Regions from separate parts of the Paenibacillus sp. BGI2013 genome, predicted to be linked through region 2. Evidence: riboswitches for the same ligand, from Rfam matches in the RefSeq annotation. Region 2 holds a riboswitch; each other region holds the start of a gene.
The links. A riboswitch is a leader RNA that binds a small molecule or an ion and turns the genes downstream of it on or off. The one in region 2 is predicted to bind thiamine pyrophosphate.

Region 1: linked by a shared signal. The riboswitch ahead of thiC (phosphomethylpyrimidine synthase ThiC) and the one ahead of tenA (thiaminase II) in region 2 are both predicted to bind thiamine pyrophosphate.
Region 3: linked by a shared signal. The riboswitch ahead of CXK86_RS23165 (ABC transporter ATP-binding protein) and the one ahead of tenA (thiaminase II) in region 2 are both predicted to bind thiamine pyrophosphate.
Region 4: linked by a shared signal. The riboswitch ahead of CXK86_RS27255 (ABC transporter substrate-binding protein) and the one ahead of tenA (thiaminase II) in region 2 are both predicted to bind thiamine pyrophosphate.

What each region holds. Positions count from the first base shown of each region.
Region 1 covers NZ_PJFA01000023.1:52,785-58,715, reverse strand. Annotated here, with positions in the region: gene CXK86_RS30610 (aspartate/glutamate racemase family protein) at 1-337, shown strand, start outside; gene CXK86_RS32855 (hypothetical protein) at 567-1,343, shown strand; gene thiC (phosphomethylpyrimidine synthase ThiC) at 1,706-3,490, opposite strand; TPP riboswitch at 3,909-4,022, opposite strand; gene CXK86_RS30595 (IclR family transcriptional regulator) at 4,172-4,915, opposite strand; gene CXK86_RS30590 (alpha/beta hydrolase) at 5,275-5,931, shown strand, end outside.
Region 2 covers NZ_PJFA01000004.1:431,596-437,526, reverse strand. Annotated here, with positions in the region: gene CXK86_RS12890 (hypothetical protein) at 1-188, opposite strand, end outside; gene CXK86_RS12885 (spore gernimation protein GerQ) at 377-619, shown strand; gene CXK86_RS12880 (spore coat protein) at 631-1,017, shown strand; gene CXK86_RS12875 (zinc-dependent alcohol dehydrogenase) at 1,014-2,150, shown strand; gene CXK86_RS12870 (hypothetical protein) at 2,182-2,382, shown strand; gene CXK86_RS12865 (spore coat protein) at 2,394-2,690, shown strand; gene tenA (thiaminase II) at 2,902-3,564, opposite strand; TPP riboswitch at 3,677-3,774, opposite strand; gene CXK86_RS12855 (endo-1,4-beta-xylanase) at 3,981-5,931, opposite strand, start outside.
Region 3 covers NZ_PJFA01000011.1:9,504-15,434, reverse strand. Annotated here, with positions in the region: gene CXK86_RS23180 (copper amine oxidase N-terminal domain-containing protein) at 225-1,178, shown strand; gene CXK86_RS23175 (pectate lyase) at 1,354-2,022, opposite strand; gene CXK86_RS23170 (radical SAM/SPASM domain-containing protein) at 2,371-3,246, opposite strand; TPP riboswitch at 3,464-3,566, shown strand; gene CXK86_RS23165 (ABC transporter ATP-binding protein) at 3,724-4,491, shown strand; gene CXK86_RS23160 (ABC transporter permease) at 4,478-5,308, shown strand; gene CXK86_RS23155 (ABC transporter substrate-binding protein) at 5,476-5,931, shown strand, end outside.
Region 4 covers NZ_PJFA01000015.1:146,038-151,968, forward strand. Annotated here, with positions in the region: gene CXK86_RS27235 (TatD family hydrolase) at 1-764, opposite strand, end outside; gene CXK86_RS27240 (ABC transporter ATP-binding protein) at 850-1,755, opposite strand; gene CXK86_RS27245 (ABC transporter permease) at 1,793-2,551, opposite strand; gene CXK86_RS27250 (thiamine-binding protein) at 2,551-2,841, opposite strand; gene CXK86_RS27255 (ABC transporter substrate-binding protein) at 3,096-4,136, opposite strand; TPP riboswitch at 4,358-4,470, opposite strand; gene CXK86_RS27260 (NAD-dependent epimerase/dehydratase family protein) at 4,614-5,369, opposite strand; gene CXK86_RS27265 (VOC family protein) at 5,387-5,773, opposite strand.

The DNA.
Region 1 (5,931 bases), on a different contig from region 2:
CGTTGAAGGAACGATGGCACGGTTGAATCAGGCATTACAGCAAGAGGATGAGAATGAGCAACTACACGTTGCCAAGACATCTCAGACGGAAGCGGTGTGCATCCCTGGGACATTTGAGTTGATTATGCGTGGAGATCAGCAAGGGTATCTCGAAGCGGTACGTGAAGGCTTACAGCAGATTGCTGAGCAGTATCCGGGTAAAGCGGTAGTGGCAGCCCAACTATCTATGGCTCCCGCAGCTGCACAGGTTGCAAGAGATCGCGGTATTCCAATCCATAGCCCGCTGGCATTGCTTGCGGCGTATTTGGAGAAGAATTTGGGACTAGCTCGAGAGTAGATGCATCAAACAATTAATTGATACAAATTGGATGTGCTCCTGTGATCTTGTTAAGAGTTAGTAGCATAAATTTAATTATGTTTAATTTATTATTTACATAAATACATATTAATCCTAATTTTCTAAAATAATAATTAAATATACATAATTTAGGTGTACAAACCTAGGGTTATATGATAAATTTAGATTGTTATAATTTAACAAATTACTCAGAGGGTGAGGTTTTACATTGAAATTATTGCGTTTATCGAAGTTACTGTTGGTTTGCTGTCTATGCCTATTACTTATTCCTACCAGTGCTTTCGCTTCTGCAGAGAATAAAACTGTGAAATTGGATATAACTTTATTAAAGCAGGGTATTCCTTATGAAGTAATAGAATCCTGGAGCCCTGAGTTTAAGAAAAGTCTTTCGAAAGAAGATGGATCAATTGAAGTAGTGGCTCATGAAAAAGCCTCAGCACCTGAATTCAACGGAGAGGTTGGACCACTCGGAAATATCAAGGATGATCAATTTGACTATTATATAACCATAGTTCGAACTGATAATGTTAATAATCGTGAGCGGTTTATGGTTGCATTAACAGGAAAGTGGAAATCAATGCCTTTTTGGCGCTTATCTGATGCTTATGGCGCTTCTTTTGATAAAGAAATTTGGAGAACAGTTCCAGGTTCTGGGTATTATGAAGATAAAGTCAAGTATAGCGGAAACTCTACGTTTACAACTTTAGGAAGTGGACGTAATTTCTCATATACTGGTGAGAATGGTGTTGGATTCAATGCTGATCTCAAAGGGGGCATTATTATAACAGAACAGGTTGCCTCTGCCGTCTTTACAATAGAACATAAAAAGCAAGGAAATCAAAGTGGTCTATCTCAAATACAATCCAATTACTACCACATTAAAGGTACGGGCAGTGTAGGATTGAGTTTTGGAGCTCTAGAGGTTAGCTTCTCAGGCTCTGCTGATAATGATTCCAGAGGTACACTTAAAAATTTTAATTATTAATAAAGTCTTTGTTAAATATGTTTATGTAATATAGGTAGAGTAAATTTAAATTCACAAAAGAGAACGATATAAAAATCGTTCTCTTTTACACATTTCACTCAAAAAGAGAGGTGAATAAATTAATGCGATTTTTATATATTCTTATCTTGTTCCTAGTCGGTATGGGTTCTTCCGCACTTCTACATGCTAGTAATCTTAAACTTTCTGATGGCGTGCTGTTTGTCATCGCAGGCATCCTATTTCAGATTTGGCGTAAGTTGGATTGAATCCAAGAGTTACGGTGAAGCGGGTTTGGCCTTGTCCAAACATTAATCAATATTTATAATTTAAAGCTTCAAAAAAACCTTCATCACTTGGCTCCCTTAGGAGCGCATCCGGTACTCCTCAGCCTTCGCCTGCATCCCTGCGGCTACGGCCTCGTCTTCGGGCAATTTCTGTTCAGCAGCGTAAGCACGAATGTCCTGCGTGATGCGCATGCTACAGAACTTTGGTCCGCACATGGAGCAGAAATGAGCTTCTTTGGCCCCTTCTGCTGGCAGCGTCTCATCATGGTAGGACAGCGCACGTTCCGGGTCCAGCGACAGGTTGAACTGGTCCCGCCAACGGAACTCGAAGCGTGCCTTGGACAATGCGTCATCGCGGCGCTGGGCACGTGGATGTCCCTTCGCCAGATCGGCGGCATGAGCTGCGATCTTGTAGGCTATAACCCCTTCCCGCACATCATCCTTATTGGGAAGGCCCAAATGTTCTTTTGGCGTAACATAACAGAGCATCGACGTGCCGAACCAGCCAATCATGGCCGCACCAATGGCGGATGTGATGTGATCGTAACCCGGGGCAATGTCGGTCGTCAGCGGCCCCAACGTATAGAACGGTGCCTCTTTACAGATCTCCATCTGCAAGTCCACATTCTCCTTGATCTTATGCATCGGCACATGCCCAGGACCTTCGATCATCACCTGCACATCGTGCTTCCACGCAATCTGCGTCAGTTCCCCGAGCGTAGCCAGTTCCGCCATCTGAGCCTCGTCATTGGCATCGTAGATACTGCCTGGACGAAGTCCATCTCCCAGCGAAAACGCTACATCATACCTTTTCATAATCTCACAGATTTCTTCAAAATGGGTATACAAAAAATTCTCCTGATGATGCGCCAGACACCATGCTGCCATAATGGAACCGCCCCGAGACACAATGCCTGTCATTCGCTTGGCGGTCATGGGGATATAACGCAGCAGTACACCTGCATGAATCGTAAAGTAGTCCACGCCCTGCTCTGCCTGCTCAATGAGTGTGTCACGGTACAACTCCCAGGTCAGCGCTTCCGCTTCGCCATTCACCTTCTCCAGCGCCTGATACAGCGGCACCGTACCAATCGGCACAGGTGAATTACGGATGATCCATTCCCGGGTGGTATGGATGTTTTTGCCTGTGGATAGATCCATCACGGTATCCGATCCCCAGCGTACCGCCCAAGTCATCTTCTCCACCTCTTCCTCGATGGAGGAAGATACAGAAGAGTTGCCTATATTGGCATTGATCTTCACATGAAAATGACGACCAATCAACATCGGCTCACTCTCCGGGTGATTGATGTTGGACGGCAGGATGGCCCGTCCACTCGCCAGCTCCTGCCTTACAAATTCCGGTTCCACGCCTTCACGAATGGCGGCGAATTCCATCTCTGCCGTAATGACTCCCTGCCTCGCGTAATGCATCTGAGTCACACAACGTCCTGGCTGTGCCCGCAGCGGTTTGCCTCGTAATCCGGGGTACTCTTCAGCGCCAGCTCTCTTCCCTCCGGGCTTCAGTCCGTTATCCTCCGGTTTAACCGTACGACCCTGATAAGCTTCAACATCGCCACGCTCTGTGATCCAGCGGGTGCGCAGGGCTGGCAAACCTGCGCGGATATCCGCATGAAATGCGGGATCGGTCATGGGGCCGCTCGTATCATAGACACGCAGCGGTTCGTTATGCTCCACCCCTTGGGGAGTATTCGTGTCATGAAGGGCTATCTCACGTTCCGGTACAGCAATGTCCGGCCGTGAGCCCTGAATGTAGACTTTGCGGCTGCCCGGAAAAGGCTGAACCCGTCCGGCCGCGCTTGTTTCCTTTTCCACCTGCTGATCGTTATGTTCCCGTTCCATCGCTTGTTGTCCCATTTGATTTCCTGTACTCATGTTCGCTTGTCTCCTCCTCAGTGTTCGTCGCTTGTTTGGTTGGAATAGTCATTAGCTCACTTACGTACCTGTCCCAAATCATGCGCAATGCAGAGAAGAAAGAGCGATCCTACACCAGACCAGGGGAGACATAATTTATGTACAGTTCACAACAGACCGGAAGGCAGCACAGATCATGGATCTATGGTGACTTCCCTCCTCATCCAAGCCCACTTTCGCAGGTATTGAAAAAGAAGTCGATGGAGTATGCGCTATATCGCCCGTTCCCTGTATATAAAAAAGCCGGTCCCCGAAGGAACCGACTTTTATGTCCATCACCAATAATGCACCTTTATGCAGCTCCTTAACGGAGCCCTACAAGGGTCACATCATGTGGTGGTTGTGGTCATATCGCCGATTACTTCCCTACGCTGGTATGATCCAGATCAGGTGCAAAGGGTCCGGAATCTCATGCGATTCCGTCTCAGTCCGGACAATTCGGACTCCCCCAGTAACGTTAATAAGTTGCGGCTTACATAAGCCGCTGTTCATATTCAATGAAGCTGGCCCCGTTGGGCCGTCCATTACAGAGTAGCGCAACCGGAACATAAAAACAACCTTTATATTCCAAATGATCAAACTCTATTGGAGAAAAAACTTACCTCAACATCAGGATAACATGAGCCCCATTTGCGTAGCAGCATCCTTCAACACAGGTGCGTATTCATGCAATGTCTCCTGTGAGAGTCGGCTGACAGGCCCTGAGACCGAGAGTGCGGCTGCAATATTGCCTCTGCGATCCATAATCGGTACCGATACCGCGGCAGCTCCCGGCTCACGTTCCTCATAACTCGTCGCATATCCGTTATCCCGGATATCTCCCATCTGCGCCAAATACACCGCGGGATCAATAAACACCGGCCATTCCGGCCCGTTCATCAGTTCTTCACGATCCTCGTCCGTGGCAAACGCCATCAGGACTTTGCTGGAAGCCCCCACAGACAGCGGGAGTCTAACACCAACGGGAGCAACTCGGCGGATCGCCTGATCACTTTGCACCGCCTGAATACGAATCCGTTCACTCCCATCACGCAGGTACAGACTCACGGTCTCCCCCAATCGATCTCTCAGTCGCTCCATCGCAGGCAACAGCAGAATAGCGGGATCATCACTGCGGGACATATGAGCTGACAGCTCCCAGATTCGGATGCCAAGTCGGTACTTCTCTGTTGCTGCATCGCGGATCACGAACCCTCGATCCTCCAGCGTAGCCATCAAACGGTGGACTGTACTTTTGTGCAGGCCGATCTGGCTGGCAATTTCGGTGAGTCCCAGATCACTGCGTGTGGTAAAACATAATAATATATCCAGCGCCCGTTCCACAGCCCGGACGGTTAACTTGCGATCTTCCATGGCATAATGCCCTCCTCATGTTTCATCACATGAAACTTGGTTACATAAATTATATGAGAAACGGTCTCATCTGTAAACCAAAAAGAGCCAAAATCAAAATAGGCCAACGTGTAAATTTTCCCTTTTTATAAGACTTAATCCCCTGTAATTTACACACTAAGGTAATGTTACCCATATATCTTAAGAACTATATAACAATTGCGTAACAAATGCCCTCAATCAATTGACTTTGACTATATTGGAACATACGATAAAGATATATTACATTAAGATATCGCTCTGAAGCAGGCTCTGAAATCGACGCAATTCTCTTTTCATGTCGTTGTTATCTTCAACTGAACTTCAAAGGAGGGGCATTCATGTATCAATCATCCCAGAGCGAAGCCCCGCTGCAAACAAAAGTGTCCGATCTGCCCTCTTCCCTATCACCGAGGCTGATTCGGTTCAAACATATTATCGTAGCGTTGCTGCTCTCCGTTGTATTTTTTCTACTGTTTTGTTTTATTGCACTGCATGGTTATATCGCATGGGTATTATCCAATCCAACGGTAGCGCCAGTCTTCTCCAATCCGATGCAAGCCAAGAACATGAAGTACGAAGACATCACGTTCCCGGCAGCAGATGGCAGCCGGACGATGCAGGGATGGTATATACCTGCTGACAATGCTGCAAGCAAAACGATTATTTTCAGTCACGGCTATGGTGCCAATCGTGAAGAAACATGGGTACCCATGTATGACCTGGCACACTATGCCCATCAACTTGGGTTCAACGTGGTCATGTTCGATTATGGCTTCGCCTCACAGGTGAACAAAGCTGTAGCCACAGGTGGCAAAGCTGAGTCACAGCAATTGCTCGGTGCGATCCAGTTCGCCAAGCAACGTGGTGCGCAGGAACTGGTTGTCTGGGGTTTCTCGATGGGTGCCGGTACAGCGTTACAAACCGGACTGATTACGAAGGAAGTGGATGCAATGATTCTGGACAGTGCGTTCCTGCTGGAGCCAGATACGCTGTAC
Region 2 (5,931 bases):
GCTTGTGAATTTGTTGCCACATTAGATTCACTTAACGAGCTTATTGCCTGATTTAAAGCCGTCTGCACCTCAGAAACCGCGTTAGATGCATGCTGCTCCAGCGTATTACTACCACTCGAGTTAAGTGCATCTTCTGCTGGTTTTCTTGCGTTTTCGGTTGCTAGATCAATTTTGTTTTTATTGGGCACCGTGACTCCTCCTTCCATGAGTAAGATCATTCATTTAAACAGAAATAAGTATGGGATTGAGATTTTGTTTATATCCCTGCGACTGTATGGGAATATTCGGATCTTACCTCTCCGGTGATCCATATTAGTATAAGATCCGATGCATTGGAAAATCTAATCTTGATGAAAAAGGAGGGGATCATTTCTGAATGGCTAATCCAACGCTAGCGCCGCACGAATCGATGGAACTGCATGAAGCGTTAAACTTCAAAACGCTCTGCATCGCTAAGTCGAAACTTATGCAAGGCCTGGTCTTTGACCAAGAGCTAAAAGCCTTAATGCAGAAAGACGTAACTCAATCCATACAACAGATCGCTGAGCTGCAAGCAATCTACGCAAGAGCTCCTTTCCAAGCACCCGTTCCAAATAATCCGACACCTATAACACATTAAGGGGAACTCAGATGAATACCGATTATTTAGATCCGATTAATTCATTGAATATGCCGGAAATGGCAGATATGACTTTTGCCATGGACTTCCTTCTTCGTGCCAAGGAGGGTGTACGTAATTTGTCCATCGCCCTGACGGAAACGGCTTCACCGGATGTAAGAGCCCTGCTGCATACTCATCTTAAGCAGGGGATTGCAATGCACCAAGAAATCTCGGAGCTCATGATGCGCAAAAAATGGTTTCATCCTTATGAGTTGAACGAACAGTACCAACTCGATCAGCTTTCGGCGAAAAATACGGTGATGATCGGGCAGATGAATCTGTTCCCGGGTGATACGTCACGTAAAGGGATGTTTGATCGGACCCCAGATGAACATATTGGAGGACATAAAGCATGAAGGCGGTAACGTATCAAGGGGTTAAAAATGTCGTGGTCAAAGAGGTGCCGGATGCGAAGATTGTGAAACCGGACGATATGATCGTAAAGATCACCAGTACCGCCATTTGCGGTTCTGACCTTCATCTTATTCACGGGATGATCCCTAACCTTCAGGAAAACTATGTCATCGGGCATGAGCCGATGGGGATCGTAGAAGAAGTAGGTCCTGGCGTGACCAAGGTAAAAAAAGGTGACCGTGTGATCATTCCGTTTAACATCGCATGCGGAGAATGCTTTTTTTGCAAAAATCAGCTGGAAAGCCAATGTGACAATTCAAACGAACACGGGGATATGGGCGCATATTTCGGCTACTCCGGAACGACCGGCGGATATCCCGGCGGGCAAGCCGAATATTTACGGGTCCCATTTGCCAATTTTACCCACTTTAAGATCCCTGAAAACTGCGAACAACCGGACGAAAAGCTAAGCTTGATCGCCGATGCCATGACGACGGCATTCTGGAGCGTAGATAACGCCGGCGTTAAGAATGGTGATACAGTCATCGTGCTCGGCTGCGGTCCGGTCGGACTCCTGGCCCAGAAGTTCTGCTGGCTGAAAGGAGCTAAGCGGGTCATAGCCGTCGACTATGTCGATTACCGCTTAAAGCATGCAAAGCGAACAAACAATGTGGAAATCGTAAACTTCGAACAGGATAAGAATATTGGGAACACTCTCAAGGAAATGACCAAAGGCGGCGCCGATGTCGTGATTGATGCGGTAGGAATGGACGGCAAGATGAGCGATCTTGAATTTCTAGCCAGCGGTATGAAACTGCAAGGCGGCACCATGAGTGCATTTATCATTGCATCTCAGGCTGTCCGCAAAGGTGGCACCATTCAAGTCACTGGTGTATACGGCGGACGTTATAACGGATTCCCGCTCGGTGACATCATGCAGCGAAACGTGAATATCCGTTCCGGACAAGCTCCGGTCATTCACTACATGCCATACATGTACGAGTTGGTTACGTCTGGCAAAGTGGACCCTGGGGACATTGTTACGCACGTCATTCCGCTCAGCGAGGCCAAGCGGGGCTATGAAGTGTTCGATACAAAAACGGACGATTGCATTAAAGTCATCTTAAAGCCTTAAATATGAATTGATACATGGGAGGACAATCTGAATGGATTCCACATACGCTTTGCATGAGATGCTCGAGGTGCATGAAATAGCTGCGTTCAAGACGGTTTGCATGACAAAATCCAAGACCATGCAAGCTCTGGTAACCGACCCGGAGCTCAAGCAAATTTTGCAACAAGATGCGACATTATCACAACAGCAGCTTCAGGAGCTCGGTGGAGTGCTGTCTAAAGCGACTGTATAGGAGATAAAAAAATGAACCCAATATTAGAACACATGACTGGTCTTAATACGCTGACCGATGACGTGATCGCAATGGATTTTTTGATGAACGCCAAGAGCGGTGTCAGAAACTACGCCATGGCTGTGACCGAATGTGCCACCCCCGAAATCAAACAAATTTTGATGAAACAGCTCGATGAAGCCATAGACTCTCATGAAAAGATATCAAATTACATGGTGCAGCATGGCTTATACCACCCTTACCATATTGCAGAGCAAATTCAGCTCGATCTGAAAAATATTCAGACTGCTATGAACATTCCGTCCTGACACCCTTTTTGATTTTAGCTAGAGACTTCAGTGAACAAAATGTTCCTGTGTCAAGAATTTCAACAATAAAAAAGGCGGATACACTCCGCCCTTTTTTTGGCATCGTCACGAAACACGCATATACAAGCGTTCCTTTACTTAAATCTACTTATTTTTCATCCTGAGACTGTTTATGGACGCTGCTCGCTAATTGAATTAACTATTAGTGAACTCAAGGCTCCAACCTCCATGACATCTCCCAAAAATCAAGCTCAAAGCGACTGCACATCACGAAAATATCTTCCATCCGTTGGTACGTTCCCTCGCTACAGCCTTCTAATAGCTTATCCGTTAACGTCACTAGGGATTGATTGTTGCTGTTGTATTCAGAGGAAGCATATCCTGTGATCCACTCTCCATAAAAAGGATGATCAGCTGCACCTGGCTTTTGAGCAAGGACTTGACCAATCTCCGCATAGCTCCATGAGCAGGCCAGAATGGATACAAGTACTTCTGCTATGCCACCCGCATGGGAAATAGAGAGCATATAGTTAGTATAGGCTGCATTTTTCAGTGCAGGTTTTACCTGGAACACATGATCCTCTGTAATTCCTAATCGCTCCATATAAGAACGATGAATTTTCATTTCACCATTCAGGATGTTATCTACGTTTTTACTAAAAAACTGCATCAATTTGGGGTCGTGCGACTTGACGATACCTAGTGCAAATACACGGGCATAATCGAACAGGTACAAGTAGTCTTGCAGCAAATAATAACGAAATTGTTCAACCGGTAAGGAACCATCTCCGATTCCTTTAACAAAGGGATGCTCGAGACATTCCTTCCACACGGGCTGTGCTGCCTGATATAGTCTCTCTGAAATAGTCAACATGTGTTCCTCCAATTCATAATGTACGTATTAAAAACAAAAAAACGAAACATCCATAGGATGTTTCGCAGACAAATACACTAAAACAAGGGGGTTCGCATGAGCTACCCAAGTACAGTGTTTCATCGTTGCATCCCTACGTTGGCATTATCCAAGTCAGGTAAGGTCGGTTTAACACCCTCTCAGCCGGTTAAGGCTCCCTCGCAAACGGTTGTATGTAGTTGATTACTTTCTTATTCCCATAAAAGAAAAAATAACATCCATTTAGTATATCAAGGGCTGTTAAATATAGTCAAGGCAGATTGTATCGCCCCTCATCACCTTTGGTGACGTATGTAAACGATGAAAACCATCACAACAATGGTTGAGTTTTAGCCACTGTTATGATGTTTTCTATTCTTGCAACTACTGCCGATGGTTTAATGTCCGAGTTTGTTCTTTCCGACAAAAGTGAGTATTCCGTACTGGGAAGTGTTTCTCCAGCTCTCATTGGTCGTATCATTCCACTTGGCTACGCTCTGCTTACCTCCGCCCTGGTTGTCGTTAATTTGAAGCTCGAAACCGAGAACATTTCCTGTTTTGGGCGTCAGTGAATGTAACTGGATTCGGGCTTCTACGAGATATCCTTTATTTGTTTTCTTCACAGCACTTACAAGGCGTCCAGGTGAGGCACCCCCTGCAAAGGTTCCTACATTGTCTGCACTGATTCTGAACTGGGCATCATCATATTGAAAATACGGTGTGCGCTGGTGATTCTCGTCCAGGAAAATCTCAACCGAATCCTGATCCCATGGGTTGATGCTATCTGTGATGATGTTTGGATCAGTGACGTCGATCAGCAGGTATAGATATTCACCTGACCACATTGCGCGAGCCACTGCCTCTGCACCTTCGCTTTGGTTCAACCGGTTTACTTCAATCGGTGCAGCCTTATTCCATGATGTGTCTTTCTTCCCATCAATCTGAACAATCCCTTGTACAGCTTGTGCAGATTTGGGCATAGGGGCAAGCTGAATCACGCCGTATTTGCTTGTATCCTGTTCCTGAGATTGTGTTCGATCATTCCAGTACAGTGGATTATAAGGTTGTGTCCCACTTGAACCGCCATCAGTCACACGGATATCCAATCCGGCTTCATATTCTGATCCGACTTGGATACCACCCCACGGAATGGACAATTCAACCTGATATCCGGCTTTGGTCTCGCGTACACGATATGAACGCTTCTCCACGCCCTCAGCTTTGCCCGACCGCTTAATGATTACATGTCGGTCATCTACTTCATATGAAGTGGTCTTGCCATTATTGAGATCAACAAAGATATCTACTTTGTCATTCACATCTGCCTTCGCATCCTGAACATCCACGAGGATATACAGGTTACTATGATCCCATAAGGTGCGGAAACTGGCTGATCCCGCAGAGTCACCCTTCAGTGGAGTAGACACCGCTTTGTTCCAGAGCGGATCTTGTGACTGTTTTTTGATATCCGGTTTACCCGAAAGTGAGACGGCTCTCTGTGTCAACACAGGCAAGCTGGATTCATCCACAAGTCCCCAGTATGCTTTTTTGGCCTTAAGGGCTGAATCAAACAGCATAGCCTGGTTGTTGTAAGACTTCTCATCTTGGAGTCCCCATAAGGTAACTGAAGAAATGTGGTCTTTGTGTTTTTTGTACAAATCCAACAGTTCCTTATATCGATACGCCTGCTTTACTGCAACTTCATCGGACATCTCTTCACCAAATGGAATTCCGCTATCCACATCCAGTTCCGTGATCTGAATATCCAATCCAAGTTCGGCGAACATGCTGATCGTTTTTTCAATTTCCTTGATGGGCGGGGATTCCAGGTTATAGTGGGATTGCAAACCCACACCATCGATGAGCCCTTTCTCTTTCAGTCGTTTGACCAACTGATACATATGCTCTCTTTTCTCAGGGATTTCCGTGAAGTATTCGTTGTAATATAATTTGGCATTCGGATCGGCTGCACGAGCGAATTCATAGGTTTTCTCAATATAATCCGGACCAATTAGTTCATAAAAGGGACTTTTACGTAAACCGTTGGCATCACCATTGCTATCCGCAATCGCCTCGTTTACCACATCCCAGGCATAGATCTTACCTTTGTATCGGGTCATGACGGTTTCAACGTAATCCTGAATCCGGGCAAGTAGTAATTCTCGACTCGCAGGGTTACCCTGAGGATCCTTGAACATCCACTCTGCTGCATCAATATGCCACAACAACGCATGTGCGCGTACGCCCATACCATGCTCCTCGGCGAACTGAACATATTGATCGGCTGCCTCGAACTCATAAACACCTTCGGAAGGAGACATGTACTTCGGTTTCATCTCATAGGTTGCG
Region 3 (5,931 bases), on a different contig from region 2:
TCAGCGGCACAAGGCCACTCTCTCAGCCCAACTTCATTGAGCTCCCGGTTCACTTATTTCATTGCTTCTAATGTACATCAGATGGGTATTTGTGGCAATCCCTAGAAAAATCATCATGCTTCATTTGGGGTAACAGGGGAAAGAATCTGATGGTTCACTTTCCATAATATGAAACATTCAGGTTATGTGATCCGTCTTAAACATTAGAAGGGAGATTGATAGTGATGAAAGATTACAATTCTATTTGGCAGCTTAAAACATGGCAAATGGTCCTTGCCGCTTCGATACTCACCGCAGGCACGGCACCTGCCTTACTCTCATCCACTGTGGCGGAAGCCGCAGCAACTAAACCTAAACCGACAGCTTATATTAACAATGTTCAAGCTCAATATGATGTTGTAATACGGCAGGGTATTACGTACGTGGCATTGACGGAGCTTCAATTCCTCGGCAACTATACGTTTGGTTACAATAACAAAACAAAAGAGATCAGCATTAGCACAGGCAGCGATAAGTATGTCCTTACACCTAACAGCAAAACAATGAAGAAAAACGGTCAGAATGCGACATTATCCTCAGCGCCGATTCTGGTGAATGGTAAAGCGATGCTTCCGCTCCGTGCCATCGGTGAAGCTTTTGGTGCCAAGGTGCAGTGGAACCAGAAGGCCAAGGAAGCCTACATTTACACTACCGATGCTACGATTGTAAAAGAATATAACAGTTCCGATCTGACTGTGGCGCGTGAAGCCGCACTGCATCTGCCACGTTTCTCTGAACTGGGACAAGCACGTCTGGACATTCGCAATCCTTTGGGTCCGGTGGATTCATCCATTGAATACATCTTTGAGCAAGGTAAAAAAGATCGTTTCTTCGTTGTTGAGGATAACGATCTGATCAGTTATTATATCCTTAAAAATGGAAGTGCACTGTTACAATGGCAGGCTAACATCAGCAAAAATGCCGGAACCATCGGTGACCTGTTCTTTATTAAAAACAAAGCCGTTGCTGAAGCAGGGACTCGTCCTTCCGTAACAGGTCAAACACTCGTATCATTCAAGTACTCTCGCATGCTTGAAGAAACCTCTTACGAGATCATGAACAAATTGGGCTCTATCGATACCGGTTCTGTTGTCCCCGAGAAAGGCAAAGTCATCGTTGAAGTTCCGGGAGAGAAATAGTCTGAGCATCCTCTATAAGACATTGCTCAGCAGAAATTATCACATCTGCATTACAAAGAGCGCCCTCAAAGTCATTGTGGCAATGACCTTGGGACGCTCTTTTTGGCGTTATATTTTAACTTCAAATCACAAGTGGAGCTTAACTTTTACCAACTCCAGCGATTCAATCTCCTGTTTAATATTGCGTATTGCCGGATTGACTGGTCTTACCTGAAGCAAATCCCTTGAATAGGGTTGGCACTTTGGAATAGCGGGTATTCGTAATTTTCCCTTGTGATGTGCTGCTGTCTGTACGCATAATCGAATCTTTCACATTGGAAATGTTGGAGTTATCCAGCGTCATGTTAACTGCAAAGGAAGTTCCACCATTTTGGCGAACCAGTTTGCCAATATCATCTGCACGGAAATTTTTGATGTTAATTGTTCCAGCTGCATTCATCTGGAACACTTTATCATAAGCCTTATACGCTGCTCCACCGGTAATGTTAACCGTTCCGGCAGACTTCAATGTCAGTGCATCCTCGCCCACGTCCTGCCAGACCACATTCGATATATTACAGTTGCCATAACAGTGAACACCATCAGCAGCTGGTGATCCAATGTTTACGTTTTTGAGCGTGGCCCCTGCCTCCAGACGGAAGACTGGCTTCTGATTTTCTGCTTGAGATCCGTCGCCCAGTGTGGAAGGATTAGCTACAAATGTTTTGCCTTGACCATCATAGGTCGTGCCCTTTGGAACAACAATAGTTGAATTTACAACCGTAGGCGCAGCCGCAGCCGGAACTGCACCAAATATAGAAGCAACCAAACCAGCAGACAGTAACAACGTCAACATTTTTTTCATAACTTTATTCCTCCCTTATTCTCTTGTTTTTTAGTATTGTACAAGGCTGAGCTTGTCCTGAAAGATCGTCAGAGGTGCACCTCTGTTCGATCTACAACCTAATCCTACCAAATAAGGAAGGTAACTAGAATAATCATTAGATCAGATATATCATGACAACGCACAATCCCTGTCATATCGGCATTTTTTGCATATCAGGTCCCTCAAGCAATATGCTGATATCAACCTCAGGTATGCTCATTTGTAACGTATATACCCCTCACTTAATCCCCGATAACAAAGAAAGACCACTGCATTTGTCTCCAAATGTGTGATCTTGAATGGCTTCCGGTTTGCTGATATATGATATCAGGCTCCGAATCTCTGACGATAACCGCACTTTCTACACAACTCTTCCACAGCTTCCCGCTTGGAGAAGCCATATACCAGATTGTTCGCTCGCTCTCCCTCAATAATCTCCGAGAATGACTTCTCGTGCACATTACCGAGGTTAATGACACCCTCGCCATCGAGACAGCATGGAACCACCGTTCCATCTACAAGCACAGCTGCCTGACCACGCAATGCATGGCAGAAGCCTTTGCCGTCATCTTCAGGTGCATCCAGACTTGGCCACTGGAACTCATGGTCCTGATTCAGGTATACATTCGGGGCAATTTTGACCCCGCTGCCTGGAACTACTTTTTCCTCAATGCGGAAGTCCAGATTGAACTCACGTTCCAATACTTCAAGGGTCTCCCGATTTCGATTCATCTGAGCATTTGTGAAGTTATCCTGCGTCAGATTCCAAAGTCGGAATGAGATGATGACATTGTGCTTAACGGCCTCGTGTACAAAGGACAAAATATGACGCAGGTATCCGTCACGATCTGTTGAACCTTCATGCCCATCGAAGCTGTGCAGGGAGAAATTCATCTGCCGCAGCGCCGGTTTGCCAAGCAATTTATGCTGAGTCTTGGGCAGCAGTGTACCATTCGTTGTAATGTTCACCTTGAGTCCCTTTTCATGTGCGGAATCGAGCAACAGATCTATTTTGGGATGCAACAAGGGTTCGCCTTTGACATGTAGATAAATATGATTGGTGTGTGGTTTAACTTGATCCAGTATATTGTTGAAGACTTCAGGGTCAATGAATCCTTTGGCACGCTGTGTCTGCGGACAGAAGCTGCATGTCAGATTGCAGATACTCGTGATCTCAATATATACTTTTTTGAACGTTTTCAACTCGGGTCCCCATTCTGCTTCGGAGGGAGAACAATCCCGCCTGCATTTGTGATCCGGCCAATATGCGCCACCACTATTATATCGGGTTAGGGAGCCCAGGTAAATTGTTCAGTTGTTCCGGTCTGACTCCACGCTCATCTCAAGAAATCCATCATGCTGCCTCTTTACAGTTCATGTTCAAGTGATATATGCTGAACACACAACTGCATATCTTGAACTTTTGCACTAGGGGAGCCTTGCGGCTGAGACGAATATGACTATTCGGACCCTTTGAACCTGATCTGGATCATACCAGCGGAGGGAAGTGGAGCGGCCTTTTAGTAAGCGGATTTTTTTCATGTATGTGAAGATAAATTGCGGATTTAACTTACAGACCCACTCATTTCTCCGGAAATGGGTGGGTCTTTTTTGTTTCTTTTGCAGAGACAGGATGCCGTTGTTATTCCAGCAGTCTGACATCAAGGGGGGGAGGATCAGATGGATAACCATGTAACCATTCACAACGTAAGCTTTGCTTTTCCCGGAAAAAAGGATTCCCCTGTGCTCTCCAATGTGTCGCTTCAGGTTCAACAAGGAGAATTTGTCTCGCTCATCGGCTCCAGCGGATCAGGTAAAAGCACGCTCTTCAAGCTGCTCGCAGGCTTGCATGAGCCAACCGTTGGCATCATCGATATAGCTGATGTACCGCAAGGACAACGACTCGGACGAGTCGCCTATATGCCGCAGAAAGATCTGCTGTTATCCTGGCGTACCGTCATGGAGAACTGCATGGTGCCTGCCGAGCTGGCACCAGGCCGACAAGACAAGGACAAGTTACGGGCAAACATCCTAGCTGGGTTGGCAAGGTTCGGCCTGTCGGGTTATGAACAGGCCTACCCGGATGAGTTATCCGGCGGCATGCGGCAGCGGGTGGCATTTCTTCGTACCTTGCTTACAGGCGGGCAGCTCATGTTGCTGGATGAACCCTTCGGTGCACTCGACGCCTTAACCAAACGAGAAATGCATCGCTGGTTGCTGGAGCTTTGGGAGGGCATTGGCCAAACCGTGCTGTTCATTACACATGACATCGAAGAAGCCCTGCTGTTAAGTGACCGTATCATTCTGTTAACTCCAGGGGGGCAAGGTCAGCAGTTGCGTGAGATGACGGTTCCTTTACCACGCCCAAGGCATTCGAACATGATCTACGAACCGGCTCTCGTGCAGATGAGACAACAACTGGAGGAACAATTGCATGCAAAGCGATAGAGCTGAGGTCAGCGTCTGGGCGTGGTGTTCGAAGTGGCTCTCTAGGTCGTTTTCCCAATATGGTTTGTTTATTATGCTCATGTTCTTATTACTGGCGATCTGGGAAGTGATCGTGCGTATGGGATGGGTGCCCTCCTTCATCATTCCTGCACCCACGGCCATCATAGGCTCACTGGTTGAGCATCGTCGTCTGCTGTTGACCATCCATTTGCCTGCTACCTTTATGGAGGTTGTTGTTGGTTTTGTCTTGTCCATAGTGACTGGAATTACGCTAGCAACAGGCATGCATATGAACCGATCGATTGAAAAAGCCTTGTATCCCTTCATCGTGATCAGTCAGACCATCCCGCTGATTGCCTTGTCCCCCGTATTTATCCTGTGGTTTGGTTACACGTTGTGGAGCAAAGTCGCCGTGGTGTTCTTAATCGCATTCTTTCCCATTGTGGTCAGTACCTACGATGGACTCCGCCAAGGCGATCCAGAGCAGCGTGAACTGCTGCTCACCATGGGCGCCAGCAAGTGGGATATTTTTTGCAAACTCCAGGTTCCGCTGGCACTTCCTTCTTTTTTCTCCGGGCTAAAGATGTCTGTGGTGTACTGCGTGGTTGGGGCAACGATTGGCGAATGGCTCGGTGGCAGCAAAGGTCTCGGATACTTCAGCCGCCGCATGTCCAGCAACATGAACACGGATGCGATGTTTGCCGCTATTGTGCTGTTATCCCTGCTTGGGATCGTTTTGTTTGTACTGATTGCCTGGCTGGAGAAACGGTTTAGCATACGGCGTCATCGTCATGGAGGCAACAGAAAAGTTGGATAATACTTAGATAGAAATTTGATGTAAATACAAGAGTTACATTCTTCAAAACAAAACATATCTTATGCACAATTTCAGCAACATCTTCAATCAGTTCATTGTCACATTATCGTTAACATGCTGTTGCCCATTTTCTACAAATCAAAACGATGAAATGAGGAACTTCATTTATGAATAACAAAGGTATATACTCCCTGCTTCCCATCATACTCATTAGCCTTTTGCTGATCGTTAGCGGATGCAGCACCACAGACACTAGCCAAAATACGCCAACAACAGATTCGGCAACCAATACACAGCAAACAGATCCGTCTGCAACCGAACCAGCATCAGACACCAAAGATAAACTGTCTATCATGCTCGACTGGTACCCGAATGCAGTACACTCCTTCATCTATGTGGCTCAGGAAAAAGGATACTTTGCAGACCAAGATCTGGATGTCGATATTCAGATGCCTGCGGATACCAATGATTCGCTCAAACTTGTTGCTGCCGGAAAAATTGATCTGGCCTTAAGCTACCAGCCCCAAATCTTACTCGCGCGTGGCGAGAACATTCCTGTACGTTCCATTGCTGCTGTTGTTCGCCACCCCCTAGTGCATCTGTTGACCGAAGCGAATGGCAAC
Region 4 (5,931 bases), on a different contig from region 2:
CCAGTGATCTCACTCCATGCCTGGATGACCTGTCTGGTCATGGCCGGGTGTGTCATTCGTCCCTGAAATGGTCCTTCGAAGGGCCAAGGTCCGTCGGTCTCGGCCATCACTTGTTCCGATGGATATTGCCGGGCGAGTTCGCGAATCTCTTCTTCATACCGAATATCCGGCGTGAAGGAAATGAAATAACCGTTGTCCGCCATGCGCCTTACGGTTTGGCAAGAACCTTTGAACCAGTGGAAATGAGCACGTCGGAACTGATATTGCTCCAGCAGATCACAGACGATATCGGCATCATCGTATACCGCATGAAGGACAAGTGGTTTGTTGTGCTTTTTGGCAAGTTGGATGAAACGTTCAAGCAGCTTGATATACCCGCTCTGATCGAAGTGCTGCCCTGCCTGCTCCGCTTCCTGACGATTGTAATAGGGAAGGCCAACTTCTCCTATGGCTGTGGCTTGTCCCATATGCTTCTCGATCCATTGGAAGAACAGGTCCATTTCTGCAACGGATGGTAGTTCCTGTTCCGGATGGAAACCGAAGGCCGGATAGATGTTGCGTGGATGTTGCTTTGCAAGCTCCAGGTTGGCCTGGGCAGAAGCGAGATTCATGGACACGGCGATGACTGCCTCGACTTGTTGAGACGGGAAAGATAACAGCATCTCGCGTTGTTTGTCAGAGGTATACTGATCGAAGTGAATATGAGCATCAATTAATGGTGCAAAAGCTTGAGAATGCACGCGGGAATTCCTCCTTGTGGTCATTTATATTCTAACTATGTTACGCAGAATTTCTTATGGTGGATCACCCAATAAAGGAAAATAATAACTTAAAAAACCCGCGCTATTATTATAGGCGGGCTTTCTGCTGTTCTTCTCTCATCCACTGAGCAATCTGCCGTTTACGCTCCAGAAAAGCGGATTCCTCCGTAATTTCTTCTCGTCTTGGGCGATCAAAAGGAACATGTACCTCGTGCAACACTGTTGCAGGTCGGTTGGATAATACATAGACCCGATCCGCTAGCAGTAATGCTTCTTCGATATTATGGGTGATGAACAGCACCGAGCGGCGGTTCTGTTCCCAGATATCAAGTAGCCAGCGCTGCATGTCGCTACGTGTCAGTGCATCCAGTGCGCTGAAGGGTTCGTCCAGTAGCATCAGCTCCTGCGGACTGAGCAGGGCGCGCAGAAAAGCAGCACGCTGCTGCATTCCGCCCGACAGCATATGAGGATAGGCCTGCTCAAACCCGGCAAGACCCACGCTGCTTAACCACTTACGAGCTTCCTCAAGTGCTTCGGCCCGAGGGGGAGCACTTGAAGCTACTTCACCAGCAAGCAGTACATTGTCTTCAATGGTACGCCAAGGGAAAAGAGCGGGTTGTTGCGGCATATAACTAATCTTGCCACGCTGTCCCGTTACATTCTGACCGTTCATAAGCACTTGGCCTTCCTGTGGCTTCAGCAGACCACCGATGATATGGAACAGGGTGCTTTTGCCACAGCCAGAAGGTCCAACGATAGCAACAAACTCGCCTTGCTCCACAGTCAGGGACAGGCCGTTCAGAACCGGTAGCTTGTTGCGCCGTTCACGGAATGATGCATGAACATTAACAACATCCAGTGCAGGTGGAACCGGAGCAGGAGTCGTGTTGGCAGGTCGATCAGGCGTAGCCGAGTTAAACTTTTCACCGTGCGTTGGCTCCATTACACTTGCTCCTCGTCCAGGCTGGACTTGTTCATCCTGTTGCAGATTCATATGGTCATCACTTCCTAATATACAGATTACTTCTTTACTACCGCTTTTGTGGCCGCCAGCGCACGAGCAGCTTCTCCAGCAGGGCAATGAACAGGAAGAGCAGCAAGCTGAGCGCGACAATAATCATGATCGCCACGAATAGACGGTCCGTACGATAAGCCGACTTTTGCAACATCATATAATAACCAATACCCTTGTCTGCACCAATCCATTCGGCGATGATGGCGCCCATCACGCTATAGGTAGCGGCGATTTTGACACCGGAGAACACGGATGGCAGCGCATGGGGGAGCTCCAGCTTCCAGAAGATCTGATGACGTTTCGCACCAGCCATGCGCATATAGTTCATCATCGCCGCGTCAGTACGGGTCAAGCCATCCATGGCCGCCACTGCAACGGGGAAGAAGCAGACCAGAATGATCGTAATCAGCTTGGGCAGTAGCCCGAATCCGAACCAGATTAACAGGAGCGGCGCGAGCGCGATGGTCGGAATATTTTGACTAAGAATAAGTAAAGGATACAGGGCTGACTTGAGAAAAGGGACCAAATGCAGTACCATCGCAATCAGTAATCCAACCGCTGTTCCAGCGGCGAATCCAATCAGCGTTAACTGAATGGTTGCGGAAGCGTGCATGCCAAGCCGTTCGGCCTGGGTTGCCGCTTCGCGGGCGATATCGGACGGTGCAGGCAGCATCCATTTCTCAATATGGAAGAGGGAGACGGCTCCCTGCCATATCGCTATAAAGAGAATAACCGCCACAAAGGGCGGCCATACACTTTTAAAATAGGCAGGCATTAGCGGTATTTCTCCGTCAGGGTATCCATGCTGAAGCCAGCAGGGCTATGGGCGATTTTGATCTGGGAGATGATGCTTGGGCTGCCAGTCTCCACAAGTACCTCGTGCATCTTACGTACAACTTCCAGCAGTTCCTCCAGTTCCCCCTCCATCGTGGTGTCGAGCGCGTTCACCTGATATTTCAGGCCGGATTGCTGAATAACTTCAATGGCGCGATCTACATAAGGATAAGAGTTCTCGCCATTTGGCGTTTTCGGGATAACCTGAATACTAAGTAGTGTGCTTGCCATGAGAGATCACGGCTCCTTTCGTGATAAATTGCATGAATTGAACCAGGTTTACACTTATCACTCCGATTGCAGTACCCTCTTCCGATCACTGTTATCCCCGGATTTCTTTAATGAATTCCAATGGAGGAAATCCGGGGATAGCGTATGCTTCCGATGCAGCTTTCTTTCAGAAAGCTTTTAGGTGAGCGCTTCGCTTCTTCAGATGGGTTCTGCACTCTTCGTTCTTGTGTAAAAAAGTTAAACTTAAGCAATTTTTATTGGGGTAAAAACGCGTTTGTATATGCCTTGCTCACATCGATCTGTTCATCAAGCAGTTTTTTGCTAAACATCCAGTCGGTGTAGTTCTGCCAGACTTCCTGTTTTTGTTCTCCCCAGCGCGGGGCGTCATCTGTGTACTTGGGACTAAGCCACTTCTGGCTTGCCAGCACCAATTCCTTATCCAGATCCGGTACGGCCTTGATCAGAATGTTGGCTGCGTTTTCGGGATGATCAATTGCGTATTGATACCCTTCGGAGGTGGCTTTCAGGAATGCTTTCACCAACTCAGGGTCGTTTTGGATCGTTTGCTCGTTTGTTACGAGGACAGGCGTGTAATAATCCAGTGCATCTGAATAATCCTTCACATATAACATGTCGATCGGTTCCCCGCGCAGTTCGGCTTCAATCCCCGTCCAGGCGTAGAAAATCCATGCAAAATCAATGTCCCGTTTTACTGCGGTGAAAAAGTCGGCGTCACCCATATTAATGTTTTTCACTTTGGATACATCGGCTCCGTCGCCTTCCATAATGGATTGCATCACGGCTTCTTCGACTGGGGAACCCCAACCGCCATAGGTTTTACCTTCAAAATCTTTCGGTGACTTGATATTCCGATCCGCCGGAGCAGCGAACCCGGATGTATTATGCTGAATAACTGCTGCGATGGAGACGAGTGGAACACCCTGTGTGCGGGCTTGAGTTACACTCTCCTGATAACTTACGCCAAACGGTACTTCATTTGAGGCAACCATTGTATCTGCGCCACCGGCACCTGGTTGTACAATCTCCACGTTCAAGCCTTCGGCTTTATAAAAACCTTGATCTACAGCTGCATACAGGCCTGTATGATTCGTATTTGGTGTCCAGTCGAGCACCACTTTAATATCTTTCAGGGCGGCAGTGTCACCTTCGTTGCTGCTTTCCGTATTTGTGTTGCCGTTCTGCCCAGCTGGGGCAGCTTCTTTGCCACCACATGCGGCTACAGTCACCATAAGCACGCATAAGAGCAACAATCCCATCGTTTTACGCCATTTCATCTGTGGTTCTCTCCTTCGGTATGTCCGGCCGATTGGCACGGGGTACTCCTTGGCTTCATATCCAATCATCTTGCATAAATCGACAGATTTATACCAGTTGAGATCTGGATAACGTCACTTTTTTTAGCTCTCTGGCTATATAAAAGAACATTAAAAAAGCGTCCCGTATTCCGGGACGCGTGCAGGCGTTAGAGAGGTGGCGTTCAGCCATAGGGCTGTGCCATTTCGATATACTCCGATTCCTACGCTGGCATGATCCAGATCAGGTCTAAGGGTTAGTATCTTGGTGGGATACACTCTCAGCCGGCCAATTCCGACTCCCCTGGGAAACTATGAAGTTACGGGCATTACTAGGTGTAATTATAGGCCAGAGGGTAGGACCTGTCCAGTCATGAACTGGATAGGGACACGTATAAGTTATAAACAGGCCGTTATACATATGTATAACAGCCTGTTTGGATGTGTTATTTTCAATAATTATCGTGGGGAATCATATAAGGCAATCTGACTGAGTGCAAAAGCATCGGATTTTGGGTCATAACCTACCTGTTTCTGAGTGGTTTCCAGATTTAATCGTTTAAACCGATTATTCGAGATCCCATGCAGTATGGTGAAGGGTTCCAGATCGGTAGTTGTAATTGCTTTGAACATCAAATCACACAAGTCAGCCGGACTAATATACGCGCTCATATCCCTTGCCTCCAGCACGGGTCCGTCCGGTTGAAAATCATCATATGCACCTATACGTATTGCTACACTTTGTAAACCTTCGGTATACGCAAAATAGGAAGCGAGCGATTCTCCAAAACATTTGCTAACCCCGTACAAATTCCGTGGGCGTGTCGGCATGTCCGGATAGACCTGAGCATCAATGGGATACCCCTCAATCGTCTGTGCACTGCTTGCCAGAATGACTCTTCGTACACCTTGGTCTTTGGCTGCACGGAATACATTAAATGTGCCTTTGATATTGATGTCCAACAACGATTCATAAAATCCGGCATGCGGGGAAGGATCTCCCGCCAGATGTACAACCACATCCATGCCTTCGCAAGCATGCTGACAGGCTTCGGGGTCTGTCACATCCAGTGTCATGATCTCATGGCCTGTCCCTTGATACGTATGCAGTCTGTAGATATTCAAATCCGTTAGTCGCAGGTGAAATGTATCTGACAAGTATTGGGACAAGTCACGTCCAATTTTTCCGGCTGCGCCGGTAATTAAAATGTTCATGAAATCAGCTCCATTTCTTAGCGCTGGAAGAACTCAATCCATTCCTTTTCAGGTCCATAGATGAAGAAATAGCGGTAACCGTTAGGCAGTGTGATAATCTCTCCGTCGATAAATTCGGCTTCGGTGGATTGAATGCGTTTGTACTCAGAATCAAGATCATCCACGTGGATCGCAAAATGGTGCACCGTACCTTCAGAAGGCAGCTTGTCGCTGTATCCTTGAATTAACTCAATCTCAGTCTCATTACTTCCATTGAAGCCAAGGAAGGCGAGCTGAATGATACCGTTGGTATGGGTCACCCGGTCTTTCAATTCAAGACCAACGATCTCCGTGTAGAAACGCAGCGTGGTCTCCAGATCACGAACGGCAATGCCGACGTGGTCAATGCGCTTTTGAAAACTCACAATCAAAAACCTCCTTATGTAGTGAATGTTTCTACCATTTTAAGGGATAGCATAGAGCTGTACTACATGGTTGTCAAATCCAATTTTAAATTGGAAAAATCATAATTGTTCACAGAATGTTCACTTATGTGGAGGGTTTCCTCATCTCTATAATTACG